3 regions of the Lelliottia sp. CFBP8978 genome follow, and region 2 is predicted to be linked to each of the others. Evidence: predicted binding sites of a transcription regulator. Region 2 holds the regulator's gene; each other region holds the start of a gene.
The links. The regulator LexA, encoded in region 2, represses DNA repair genes until DNA is damaged. The targets are predictions, from matches to a motif close to TNCTGTATGTACATACAGNA.
Positions count from the first base shown of each region.

Region 1: the regulator LexA is predicted to act here: its motif matches at 1,976-1,995, upstream of umuD (translesion error-prone DNA polymerase V autoproteolytic subunit).
Region 3: the regulator LexA is predicted to act here: its motif matches at 2,397-2,416, upstream of dinB (DNA polymerase IV).

Region 1 is NZ_CM188253.1:2,015,543-2,019,765, reverse strand. It holds gene umuC (translesion error-prone DNA polymerase V subunit UmuC) at 1-1,203, shown strand, start outside; partial or broken gene SOM82_RS09470 (Y-family DNA polymerase) at 1,430-1,537, opposite strand; gene umuD (translesion error-prone DNA polymerase V autoproteolytic subunit) at 1,540-1,959, opposite strand; gene SOM82_RS09460 (YnfU family zinc-binding protein) at 2,263-2,427, shown strand; gene SOM82_RS09455 (GH36-type glycosyl hydrolase domain-containing protein) at 2,585-4,223, shown strand, end outside.
Region 2 is NZ_CM188253.1:257,568-261,790, reverse strand. It holds gene zur (zinc uptake transcriptional repressor Zur) at 1-406, shown strand, start outside; gene SOM82_RS01170 (CsbD family protein) at 472-681, opposite strand; gene dinF (MATE family efflux transporter DinF) at 827-2,146, opposite strand; gene lexA (transcriptional repressor LexA) at 2,213-2,821, opposite strand; gene SOM82_RS01155 (diacylglycerol kinase) at 2,931-3,299, opposite strand; gene plsB (glycerol-3-phosphate 1-O-acyltransferase PlsB) at 3,454-4,223, shown strand, end outside.
Region 3 is NZ_CM188253.1:931,896-936,118, forward strand. It holds gene lpcA (D-sedoheptulose 7-phosphate isomerase) at 1-518, shown strand, start outside; gene SOM82_RS04305 (class II glutamine amidotransferase) at 670-1,437, shown strand; gene dpaA (peptidoglycan meso-diaminopimelic acid protein amidase) at 1,408-2,148, opposite strand; gene dinB (DNA polymerase IV) at 2,433-3,491, shown strand; gene pepD (cytosol nonspecific dipeptidase) at 3,879-4,223, opposite strand, start outside.

The DNA of each region.
Region 1 (4,223 bases), 1.8 Mb from region 2:
GATTTAAAAGGAAAACCTATTGTCGTCGTTTCTAATAACGATGGCTGCATTATTTCTCGCTCAGAAGAAGCAAAGTCCCTTGGTATAAAAATGGGGGAGCCTTTTTTTAAAATAAAAAATAACACATACAGTTCCAGGATTCATGTATTTAGCTCTAATTATGCACTTTATGCCGACCTCAGTGAGCGCGTTATGCAGACGCTGACTGAAATGAGTCCTTCCATCGAAATTTATTCAATCGATGAAGCCTTTGTTAATTTATCGGGAGTGATAAATTGCATGCCCTTAAGTCACTTCGGTCATGAAATGAGAAATAAAGTATTTAAAAATACAGGTTTAACTGTGGGAGTTGGTATTGCGCAAACAAAAACATTAGCAAAATTAGCTAACCATGCAGCCAAGAAATGGCGTGGCACTGGTGGCGTTGTCGACCTATCAAATATTGATCGTCAGCGCAGATTACTGGCACTTATCTCGGTTGAGGATGTCTGGGGCATCGGTCGGAGAATCAGTAAAAGACTTAATTCAATGGGTATTAATACAGCACTTGACCTGGCTGAAAGCTCATTGTGGGTAATCAGGAAGCACTTCAATGTTGTGCTTGAAAGAACCGTTCGAGAACTTCGTGGTGAGCAATGTCTTGAACTGGAAGAATTTTCACCAACAAAACAACAGATCATCTGCAGTAGATCCTTTGGCAATCGCATAACTCAGTACTCAGATATGCACCAGGCCATTTGTGCCTATGCTGAGCGGGCGTCAGAAAAACTACGCAGTGAGCGCCAATTCTGCCGTTTCGTTAGTGTTTTTATTCGAACCAGTCCACACGCAGATAATGAAATATACTATGGGAATCAAGCTTCCATGAAGCTATTGACTCCGTCTAATGATACCCGTGACATTATAACTTCAGCCACGAATTCCCTGGGGAAGATATGGATTGATGGCCATCGATATATGAAGGCTGGTGTTATGCTGGCTGATTTTTTCAGTAATGGAGTGGCTCAGCTAAATCTATTTGATGACAATACCCCAAGAAAAAATAGCGCAGCTTTAATGGAGACTATCGATAAGCTGAATAACTCTGGAAAAGGAAAGATCTGGTTTGCAGGTCAAGGCATCGAAAAAACCTGGGCAATGAAGCGTGAGATGCTTTCTCCCGCTTATACAACCCGATATTCAGACTTACCTGTTGCGAAGTGAAATTATTTTGTTCTGTTCCCTGTGATTAATGACGCCATAAGGATGTGCCAAAGGAAAGATTATGCCGACTGAACTGGCTTCCATCGGCTCCAATGAGCAATGGAAAGCCCTCAGGAGCAGCCAGCCAGATTCAGGTCTTTTGTTGCAAATACAAGCCTCATATCACGCCTCAGACCATCAGTAATAAGTAATGTGAACAGCACAGGATTAATTAACGTTTCTCACCATTCAGATCGTTGCTGGAGACCACCACCACGGGTTTGCCTTTTATATCCGGGCGGAACACCGTTTCACAAGACGTATAAAAGCTGTTGACGTCGGCTAATGCAAACATCGTCATTTATGTGACTTCACTGAAAATGTCACCACACCAAATATTTCCAGCTCTTCAGCATTCTGAAAGGTGATGGGCGAGTAGTTGTGATTGTGCGGGACTAACTGCAAATACGGATGCGTGCGCAGTTCCTTCACCGTAAACTCACCGGCCACGGCGGCAATGACAATATCTCCATGGCGGGCCGACAATGACCGATCCACAACCAGAAGATCGCCGTCGCCAATGCCAGCGCCCGTCATAGACTCTCCGCTCACTTTAATAAAATACGTGGCACCAGGATGGGCTATCAGGAGCGTATTAAGATTAATCCTCTCTTCAACATAGTCCTGAGCCGGGCTGGGAAAGCCACCGGGTACCCGCTCAGTAAAAAGTGGCAGGGAGACCGGTGGGACACTCTCTGTAGGAAGGATGAATTGCATGATACTGCACCTCTGTAACTGTGTTTATATACAGTATCTAAAATTAACGGCGAAGATCAACAGGTCACGTGCGGCTTAATCTGAACACATTGAAGTCAGAAGAGATTTAGTTTTTCAGGGAGCACGCCAGGGTATTGTGTACGATGATTCTCCGCCAACACAACACACGCGAAAGCATCCCCTCTGGCGATGATCTGCAGAAATTTTGTCGCGATCGTGCCGCTAATTCCCGCTAAAATTCATCGGATACTTATTAACCACTTCGTGATAGGATGAAGCTCATTCATTGAAAGGTTCATCCTCATGTCTCTTATCGATTATGCAATGAAGCTTATCGGTGGTGCATCGACCACCACTGTCACCTGCCCTGTTTGTGGCCAACGGTCATCTCACCCCACCTCTAAAATTCGGCTGAAGCAGGCCATGCTGTGCCCTGGCTGTAAGGCGTTGTTCGTTACACCGCGCTGATCTCTGTCGCGCGCCCCGCCAAAATATCGGTGTTCTATACTTAAGAAAGATACCAGCAGCTGTTAAATCCCTGATGCCCCACACCCATCCTGAGAGAACGTTTCTGATCTGATTTCGCAACTGCTCCTGCGCGTTCATGTCGCACCAGAGCAATTCTATGAATATGAATCTTAAAAAGTGGCGGAGCCGCTCCCGTTCACTGCCGCCGACACCCGAGCTGTTACCGCCGCTTCAGGCCAGCGAATCCTCGGTTGAAAACAGTTTTAAAGCAGAGCTGTTTTCGACCGCTCAGATGGAGCGCTACGGGCAAAAGCTGGCGCGTTCGCATAAATTGTCCCCTGACAAATTGCCCTATTACCTGCTTAAACGTCTCGATAATAATGAAGCGGTAATAACGCAAAACTGCTACGTGCTCAATGCCGGCAAAAAAGCGAGCATTATGCCCGCCGGTGAGTGGTTGCTGGATAACTACTACCTGATTGAAGAGCAGATCCGCATCGTTCGCCAGCACCTGCCAAAGAACTTCGGCAAAGGCCTTCCGGCACTGACATCGCCGCATTGCTGTCCACGGATTTATGATATCGCCGCCGAAGCCATTGCTCACGGAGACGGACGCTGGGACGCCACGAACCTCACCAGCTATATCACCGCCTATCAACGGGAGACACCGCTGACGCTGGGAGAGGTGTGGGCGCTACCCGGCATGCTGCGGCTGGCGTTAATTGAGAATCTGCGTCGGGTCAGTATCGACGTCGTCAAAGCCCAGCAGGAGCGAAATCTGGCCGATAGCTGGGTCACCCGGATTTTTGAATGTGCGGAAAATACCCCTGCCGATTTAATCATGGTGATCGCCGATATGGCGCGGTCTCGCCCGCCGCTGAGCAGCGCCTTTGTAGCTGAACTGGTGCGCCGTCTGCAGGGGCGCGGCACTATGCTGGCGCTGCCGCTGACCTGGATTGAACAGCGTCTGACCGAACAGGGCGTCACAACCGATATTCTCATTCACCGTTTCAATCAACAGCTGGCCGCCAGCCAACTGTCGGTAAGCAACAGCATCGCCGGTTTGCGGTTACTGAGTGAGACCAACTGGGCTGATTTCGCCGAAGCCATGAGCGTGGTGGAACAGACGTTGCGTGGTGATCCCGCAGGAATTTACCCGTTGATGCACTTTGATACGCGCGATCATTATCGTCACGTCATTGAGGTGCTGGCCCGGGATAGCCACTTTAGCGAGCCCGAAGTGGCCCAGCGCGTGCTGACGCTTGCCCTGCAATCGGCCCCCGACACGCCCGGCGCCCATATTGGTTATTATCTGATGGGTGAAGGACGTCAGCAGCTGGAAGTGCTGTTGTCGGCTGATGCCTCACGTCTCATCCGCCTGCGGCACAGTTTCAACCAGATCCCGCTGGTTTCCTGGCTTGGCAGCCTGAGTCTGCTGACCACCGCGACAACCGCCGGGATCTTGCACGCCACGGGGCAACAGGGAATGGGCTGGCTGCTGATACTGCTCGCGATACCGCTGATTGTGGCGATCAGTCAGCTGATGAGCGACCTGCTGAGTGAGGCAACCACCCGTTTTCGCACTCCGCGCCCGCTGCCGCGGATGGATTTTTCGACCGGGATCCCACCGGCAGCCGCGACCATGGTCGTCATTCCCTGTCTGCTCACCCATCGTGAAAGCATCAGCAAACTGATTACCAGCCTTGAAGTTTGCTGGCTGGGTAATCAGAACGATCATCTCTGTTTTGCGCTGTTAACCGACTTTGCGGATTCGGTGCAGGAAGACAGGCCGGAAC
Region 2 (4,223 bases):
GCAACCCGGTGCCATCAGCGCCTATGATTTACTCGATTTATTGCGTGAAAGCGAGCCACAGGCAAAACCCCCCACCGTCTATCGGGCGCTGGATTTTCTGCTGGAACAGGGTTTTGTGCATAAAGTTGAATCAACAAACAGCTATGTGCTTTGCCATCTGTTCGATCAACCGACGCATACGTCCGCCATGTTTATCTGCGATCGCTGTGGAGTGGTCAAAGAAGAGGGTGCAGAGGGTGTGGAAGATATTATGCATTCGCTGGCCGCGAAAATGGGATTTGCCCTTCGCCACAATGTGATTGAGGCGCACGGCTTATGCTCAGCCTGTGTGGAAGTAGAAGCCTGTCGCCACCAGAGCGATTGCCAGCACGATCATTCGATACTGGTAAAGAAAAAGCCGCGTTAACGTAAGCGGGCGGCATAAGCCGCCCTCAGAGATCGTACATCCATGTACGTTCGGGTAGAACTCATTTACCAGCGGTAGTCGTTGCGTTTTTCCCAGTCAACAACCTCTTTTTCCGCCTGGTCTTTCGCGTAGCCATATCGTTCCTGAATCTTACCGACAAGCTGTTCGCGTTTACCTTCAATGACGGTTACGTCATCGTCGGTCAGTTTACCCCACTGTTCTTTCGCTTTACCTTTGAACTGTTTCCAGTTACCGCCGATTTCGTCTTTATTCATAATCAATTCCTCATCGTTCGGTTATCAAGTAAATTCGTATCGTCCGTTACGTTCATTTCCTGCTGGACGTGATAATAATTGTAGATAAGGATTCGGTATGCGTGTTGAGATTCAGAATCTTTAACCATTTCGCCGAACGAAGCCACTATGGGAACCAGGTATTTTTGCGCCAGTGACGACGCCAGATAAGGGCCAGCGACAGGCCCCGCAGCGCCAGAAATACGGCCAGAGCCAGCCACAAACCGTGGTTTCCGAGCCACGGAAGTGTCAACAGGGTTAAGGCGAAGCCCGCTGCCGCCACGGCCATGCTGTTGCGCATTTCCGCGCCGCGCGTCGCGCCAATAAACATACCATCCAGCAAATAGCACCAGACCCCCACCACCGGCAACAAGACCTGCCAGAAGATGTAATGACTCGCCAGCTCGCGTAACTCAGGCAATGTGGTCAGTAGCGCCACAATGTGATTACCAAATAAGGCATAGCTCAGCGCAAAAACGAGCGCCACCAGGCCAGATTGCCTGCACGCGGCACGCCACACGTCCTGCAATTGCCCCGCTTGCCGCGCACCGTAGGCTTGCCCGGAATGGGCTTCTACGGCGTAGGCAAAGCCATCCAGCGCGTAGGCCGTGAAGGTCAGTAACGTCATGAGTACGGCATTGACGGCCACGATCTCTGGACCTAAACGCGCGCCAAAAACCGTCAGCGCGCCAAAGCAGAGCTGTAGCAGCAACGAGCGCAGCATGATGTCGCGGTTCAGCGCCAGCAGTTTACGAATATTGCCACGCCACGCAGTTTTGAGCATCGTCAGCGAGATGCCACGCATCGCGAGCACCCGTTTAACCATCCACAAGCCGATGAAAAATGTGCCGTATTCTGCCACGACGGTCGCCAGAGCCGCCCCCTGCACATTCATGTGCAGGCCCATCACCAGCCACAAATCGAGAACAATATTGAGGAGATTTCCTACCACCAGCAGGATCACCGGCGCCCGGGCATACTGAACGCCAAGCAACCAGCCGAGCAGCACCAGATTCGCCAGGGAGGCCGGAGCGCTGAGCCAGCGGATAGCCAGAAAACGTCGCGCTTGCTCCAGCACGGCTTCGCTCCCGCCCACAATCTGCAACGCCAGATCGATCAGGGGAGTACGCAACAGCACAATCAGCAAACCTGCACCCAGGGCGAGGATCAGCGGCTGAACCAGCGCCCGTGCCAGACGCCGCGGATCTTTGGCGCCAAAAGCCTGAGCGGTAAGCCCCGTCGTGCTCATGCGCAAAAAGAGGAGCAGCATGAAGAGGAAACTGGTCGCCGTAGCGCCGATCGCTACGCCTCCCAGATAAACCGGAGAGTCCAGATGACCAATGACAGCCGTATCGACCAGACCGAGAAGGGGTACGGTGATATTGGAGAAGATCATGGGCAGGGCGAGACGCCACAATGCCTTGTCTGAAGAGGTCAGCAGAGACATGAGCAATTACCGGGAAGGGAAGAACACAGCCAGGCTGCGGTGGGACCACAGCCTGTCAGAGAGAAATTACAGCCACTCACCATTACGGATAACGCCAACTGCCAGCCCTTCAATAGTGAAAGTCTGCTCGCGCAAATCCACAACAATCGGAGAGAACTCGCTGTTTTCTGGCAACAACTGAACAGAGTTACCCTGTTTTTTCAGTCGCTTAACCGTAACTTCGTCGTCAATACGCGCAACAACAACCTGCCCGTTACGCACATCCTGCGTTTTATGTACTGCCAACAGATCGCCATCCAGGATACCGATATCCTTCATGGACATACCGCTGACGCGCAGCAGGAAATCAGCACTCGGTTTAAACATTCCAGGATCGACCTGATAATGCCCTTCGATATGTTGCTGTGCCAGCAAAGGCTCACCCGCTGCAACGCGCCCCACGAGTGGCAGGCCTTCTTCTTCTTCCACCAGCAGACGGATGCCGCGTGAAGCGCCGGAGACAATCTCAAGGACGCCTTTACGTGCCAGCGCTTTGAGGTGCTCTTCAGCGGCATTTGGAGAACGGAAGCCCAGGCGCTGTGCGATTTCCGCACGCGTCGGGGGCATTCCCGTCTGGCTGATATGATCTCTGATCAGATCAAACACCTCTTGCTGTCTGGCCGTTAACGCTTTCATTCCGCCCCCTGGGTGTATATACAGTTATGCTGTGAGTATATACAGTCAAAGGTGAATTTGGAACCAAAAACTGCACAAAAAACCAGAGACTTATTTGAATCTGGAAGGCTTATCGAAAATGTGACCAAAGAAGCGTGCCCCAGGTGATGGCAGCGATGATAATCGCCAGCAACACGGCGGCAGAACCCATGTCTTTCGCACGGCCTGAGAGCTCGTGGAAATCAGAACCGATACGATCCACCACCGCTTCAATAGCACTGTTGAGAATTTCCACTATCATCACCAGAAGAACCGAACCAATGAGCAGAACGCGGGTGATCGCATCCACATCAAGGAAACAGGCGATGATCACCGCGATGATGGCGGCAACCCCTTCCTGGCGGAAAGCAGCCTCATTGATCCATGCGGCGCGGAAACCTTTCCATGAATATCCGGCAGCTTTGATGATTCGGGTTAACCCAGTGGTATTATTGGCCATTAAAAGAACCTTTTCTTAGATTTAGCGTCAATCACTCTCGCTGCGACGCGTATCGCCGCAGCCTGAAGTATGACGGGTAACAACAGAAATTTTGCGCGCTTTCTGTTATCCTTGCGCCGCAATTGCATTATTAACCAGAGGCTTTACATCGTTTATGTCCGGCTGGCCACGAATTTACTACAAATTACTTAATTTACCATTAAGCGTCCTGGTAAAAAGTAAGTCTATCCCGGCGGAACCTGCGCTGGAATTAGGGCTCGATACCTCGCGCCCTATTATGTACGTTTTGCCTTACAACTCGAAGGCAGACTTACTGACGCTGCGCGCCCAATGTCTGGCGCACGACTTACCCGATCCGCTTGAACCCCTTGAGGTCGATGGCACTCTGCTGCCACGCTACGTGTTTATTCACGGCGGGCCTCGCGTGTTTACCTATTACACGCCGAAGGAAGAGTCCATCAAGCTGTTCCACGACTACCTCGATCTGCACCGCAGCAACCCCGATCTGGATGTCCAGATGGTGCCGGTGTCGGTGATGTTTGGTCGTCGTCCGGGACGTCAGAAAGGCGAAGAAAATCCGCCACTGCGTATGCTTAACGGCATTCAAAAATTCTTTGCCGTTTCATGGTTGGGACGCGACAGTTTTGTGCGTTTCTCGCCGTCCGTCTCCTTGCGCCGCATGGCTGACGAACACGGTACCGATAAAATCATCGCGCAAAAACTGGCCCGCGTCGCCCGTATGCACTTCGCCCGTCAGCGCCTGGCGGCCGTTGGGCCACGCCTGCCCGCGCGTCAGGATCTGTTTAATAAACTGCTGGCATCCAAAGCGATTGCCCGCGCGGTTGAAGATGAAGCGCGCAGCAAGAAAATCTCTCACGAGAAAGCCCAGCAGAACGCTATCGCCCTGATGGAAGAGATTGCGGC
Region 3 (4,223 bases), 670 kb from region 2:
TGAAAGATGAAGCCAATATTCACGCGATTCAGCGCGCGGCGGTTCTGCTGGCGGACAGCTTCAAAGCCGGTGGTAAAGTGATCTCTTGCGGTAACGGCGGCTCACACTGTGACGCCATGCACTTTGCCGAAGAGCTGACCGGACGCTATCGTGAAAACCGTCCGGGCTACCCGGCGATTGCGATTTCTGACGTTAGCCACATCTCCTGCGTGGGTAACGACTTCGGTTACGATCATATCTTCTCACGCTATGTTGAAGCTGTGGGTCGTGAAGGGGATGTCCTGCTCGGTATCTCGACGTCTGGCAATTCCGCTAACGTGATCAAAGCGATTGAAGCGGCGCGCGAAAAAGGCATGAAAGTCATCACCCTGACCGGTAAAGATGGCGGTAAAATGGCGGGCTCAGCGGATATCGAAATCCGTGTGCCGCATTTCGGTTACGCTGACCGCGTTCAGGAAATTCACATTAAAGTGATTCATATCCTGATTCAGCTGATTGAAAAAGAGATGGTTAAGTAAGAAGGCTATTTTATTTGCCATTTTGAATCCGGGCAGTGCTCGAAATCCTCACGTACTACGCGTACGCGCCGGTTTCTGTGCGCTGTCCGAAGCCAAACTGGCTGCAACAATTACGCCTTCCCGCTTTAAGGCGTTTTTGTGGAGGTGATGTATGTGCGAATTGCTCGGGATGAGCGCCAATGTGCCAACCGATATCTGCTTTAGTTTCACCGGGCTGGTGCAGCGCGGCGGAGGCACCGGTCCGCATAAAGACGGCTGGGGTATTACCTTCTACGAAGGCAAAGGTTGTCGCACGTTCAAAGATCCGCAACCCAGCTTCAACTCGCCCATCGCCAGACTGGTGCAGGATTACCCGATAAAATCGTGTTCGGTGATTGCTCATATTCGTCAGGCCAATCGCGGCGAGGTGGCGCTGGAGAATACCCATCCTTTCACCCGGGAGCTGTGGGGCCGTAACTGGACCTATGCGCATAACGGGCAACTGACCGGCTATAAAACACTGGAGACGGGCAATTTCCGTCCGGTGGGAGAAACCGACAGCGAAAAAGCCTTTTGCTGGCTGTTGCATAAGCTGACCGAACGTTATCCACGCACGCCGGGAAATATGGCAGCGGTGTTTAAGTACATCGGCTCGCTGGCGTGTGAGCTGCGTGATAAGGGCGTATTTAATATGCTGCTGTCGGATGGGCGCTATGTGATGGCGTTCTGCTCGACCAATCTTTTCTGGATCACCCGTCGCGCGCCGTTTGGCGTGGCAAAGTTGCTTGATCAGGACGTGGAGATTGATTTCCAGAAAGAGACCACACCCAATGATGTGGTCACGGTTATCGCCACTCAGCCGCTGACCGGCAATGAAACCTGGCAAAGGATTATGCCAGGTGAGTGGGTCTTATTTTGTCTCGGGAACCGCGTAATTTGACGCCAGCTGCGGGTGGACGACTTCATGACTCAGCGGTTTGCTGACGATGTAACGTCCATCCGCTACCGAAACGGTCGGTGGTTTGTGAGTCTGCTGGAAGTAGTCATAGCCGGGTTTGAGCTGTTTCCAGAAATCCGCGTAGGTCGAATACTTATGACGCTGCATATTGGCATCGGTCATGCGGAACGGATAGATGCTCACCTGAACCCCCGCCTGGCCGAAGACTAACGCGCCGGTCACGAACTGGAAAATCTCATCAATGCCGCTGTCGGTCATCGCATAGCAACCGACAGATACGCAGGCACCGTGAATCATCAGGTATTTACCGTCATAGCCGTGAGCACGATCAAAGGCATTCGGGAAGCCAATGTTGATCGCTTTATAAAAACGGCTGTCGGGTTTGAGCTGACTGCGCTGAATGGTGTAGAACCCTTCAGGACTTTTAAAATCACCCTGACGTTGCTTCGGGCCTAACCCACCGGAATAGTTACAAATTTTGTAGCTATCAAGTAGCTGATATGTCTCGCCCATTTTCACAAACAGATCGAGCGTGCGTTCTTCCTTGAAGATCTGAATATAGACCGGTGATCCCATCAACTGCTGTTTATATTCTTTGCTGACCGGCGTAGTGGAACTGTTGCTGCCAAGCAGCCCAGCAAATGACACACACGGTATTAGAAGCATCGCAATGAATAATGCGATTTTACGCATACTACTTGTTCCTTGATAAAGCTAAAGCCAACTTGCCAGGACGGCAAAAGAGACCCGAAATCAGAATTTTCTGTATTAGGAGCGCTCACATTAGCATCGCTGCATTTTTTCGCAAGAGTGAACGAATGAGTTTACAAAATAGTTTTCCGTTATAAAGCATCTCTGTGTGAATGAATGTAAGAACTTTGCGAAACAGTGCGCAATTCAGACTCACAATAATAACAAGGGCTTCTCAATTCTGCTTTTTTCACTGTATACTTATCCAGTAAAGAGTGAGGCTCAGTATGCGCAAAATAATCCATGTCGATATGGACTGCTTTTTTGCCGCCGTAGAGATGCGAGACAACCCGACTTTGCGGGACGTCCCCATTGCGATTGGCGGTAGCCGCGTAAAACGTGGCGTGATCAGCACCGCTAACTACCCGGCGCGCAAATTTGGCGTGCGCAGCGCCATGCCCACGGCGATGGCGCTCAAGCTCTGCCCTCATCTCATCCTGTTACCCGGCCGTTTTGATGCTTATAAAGAGGCCTCGGTTCATATTCGGGAAATCTTCTCTCGCTATACCTCGCTCATCGAGCCGCTGTCTCTGGACGAAGCGTATCTTGACGTGACGGACAGTGTGCATTGCCATGGCTCCGCCACGCTGATGGCGCAGGAAATCCGCCAGACCATTTCCGATGAACTGAACCTGACGGCCTCCGCCGGTATCGCACCGGTAAAATTTCTGGCAAAAATCGCCTCTGACTTAAATAAGCCCAATGGTCAGTTCGTGATTACGCCAGACGATGTTCCGATATTTTTGAAGACCCTGCCGCTTGGCAAAATCCCCGGCGTGGGTAAAGTTTCAGCCGCGAAGCTGGAAAGCCTGGGGTTACGCACCTGCGAAGATGTGCAGAACAGCGATCTGGCAATGCTGCTTAAGCGTTTTGGCAAATTTGGGCGCGTGCTGTGGGAGCGTAGTCAGGGGATTGACGAGCGCAGTATCAACAGCGAACGCTTGCGCAAATCAGTGGGAGTGGAACGCACGCTGGCTGAGGACATCCACGACTGGCACGACTGCGAAACTATTATCGTCGAGCAGCTCTACCCCGAGCTGGAGCGGCGGCTGGCAAAAGTGAAGCCAGATCTCCTCATTGCGCGCCAGGGAGTTAAGCTGAAGTTTAACGACTTCCAGCAGACAACCCAGGAGCATGTCTGGCCGCGGCTGAATAAAGACGACCTGATTGTGACCGCAAGGAAAGCCTGGCAGGAACGGCGCGCGGGCCGGGGAGTGCGGCTGGTGGGATTACATGTCACCTTGCTTGATCCGCAGCTTGAGCGACAGCTGGTGCTGGGGTTATAAAAAAGCCCGGTAGCGCTACGCTTACCGGGCCTGCATTTTGGCTCCCTCCCCCTGTGGGAGAGGGCAGGGGTGAGGGCATCAAACCGCACAGAATAAAAGCAAAACGGTAACCTGAGTTACCGTTTCTAGTGTTTTCTCCCTCTCCCTGTGGGAGAGGGCAGGGGTGAGGGCATCAAACCGCACAGAATAAAAGCAAAACGGTAACCTGAGTTACCGTTTCTAGTGTTTTCTCCCTCTCCCTGTGGGAGAGGGCAGGGGTGAGGGCATCAAACCGCACAGAATAAAAGCAAAACGGTAACCTGAGTTACCGTTTCTAGTGTTTTCTCCCTCTCCCCGTGGGAGAGGGCTGGGGTGAGGGCATCAAACCGCACCCACCCCAGTAGCGACTTACTTCGCCGGAATGGATTTCAGCAGTTCGGTCAGCAGCGTCCAGTAGTGGCCCACGCTTTCGATATGGACTTGCTCATCCGGAGAGTGTGGACCGGTAATGGTTGGCCCGATGGAAACCATGTCCATGTCAGGATACGGTTTTTTGAAAAGACCGCACTCCAGACCTGCGTGGATCACCTGAATGTTCGGGGTGCTATTGAACAGACGCTGATAAGTTTCACGCACCAGCGCCATCACCGGAGAAGAGGCATCTGGCTGCCAGCCAGGATAGCTGCCTTTCGCGGAGGTTTTCGCGCCAGACAGTTTGCCCAGTGACTCCAGCATGCTCACGACGTACTCTTT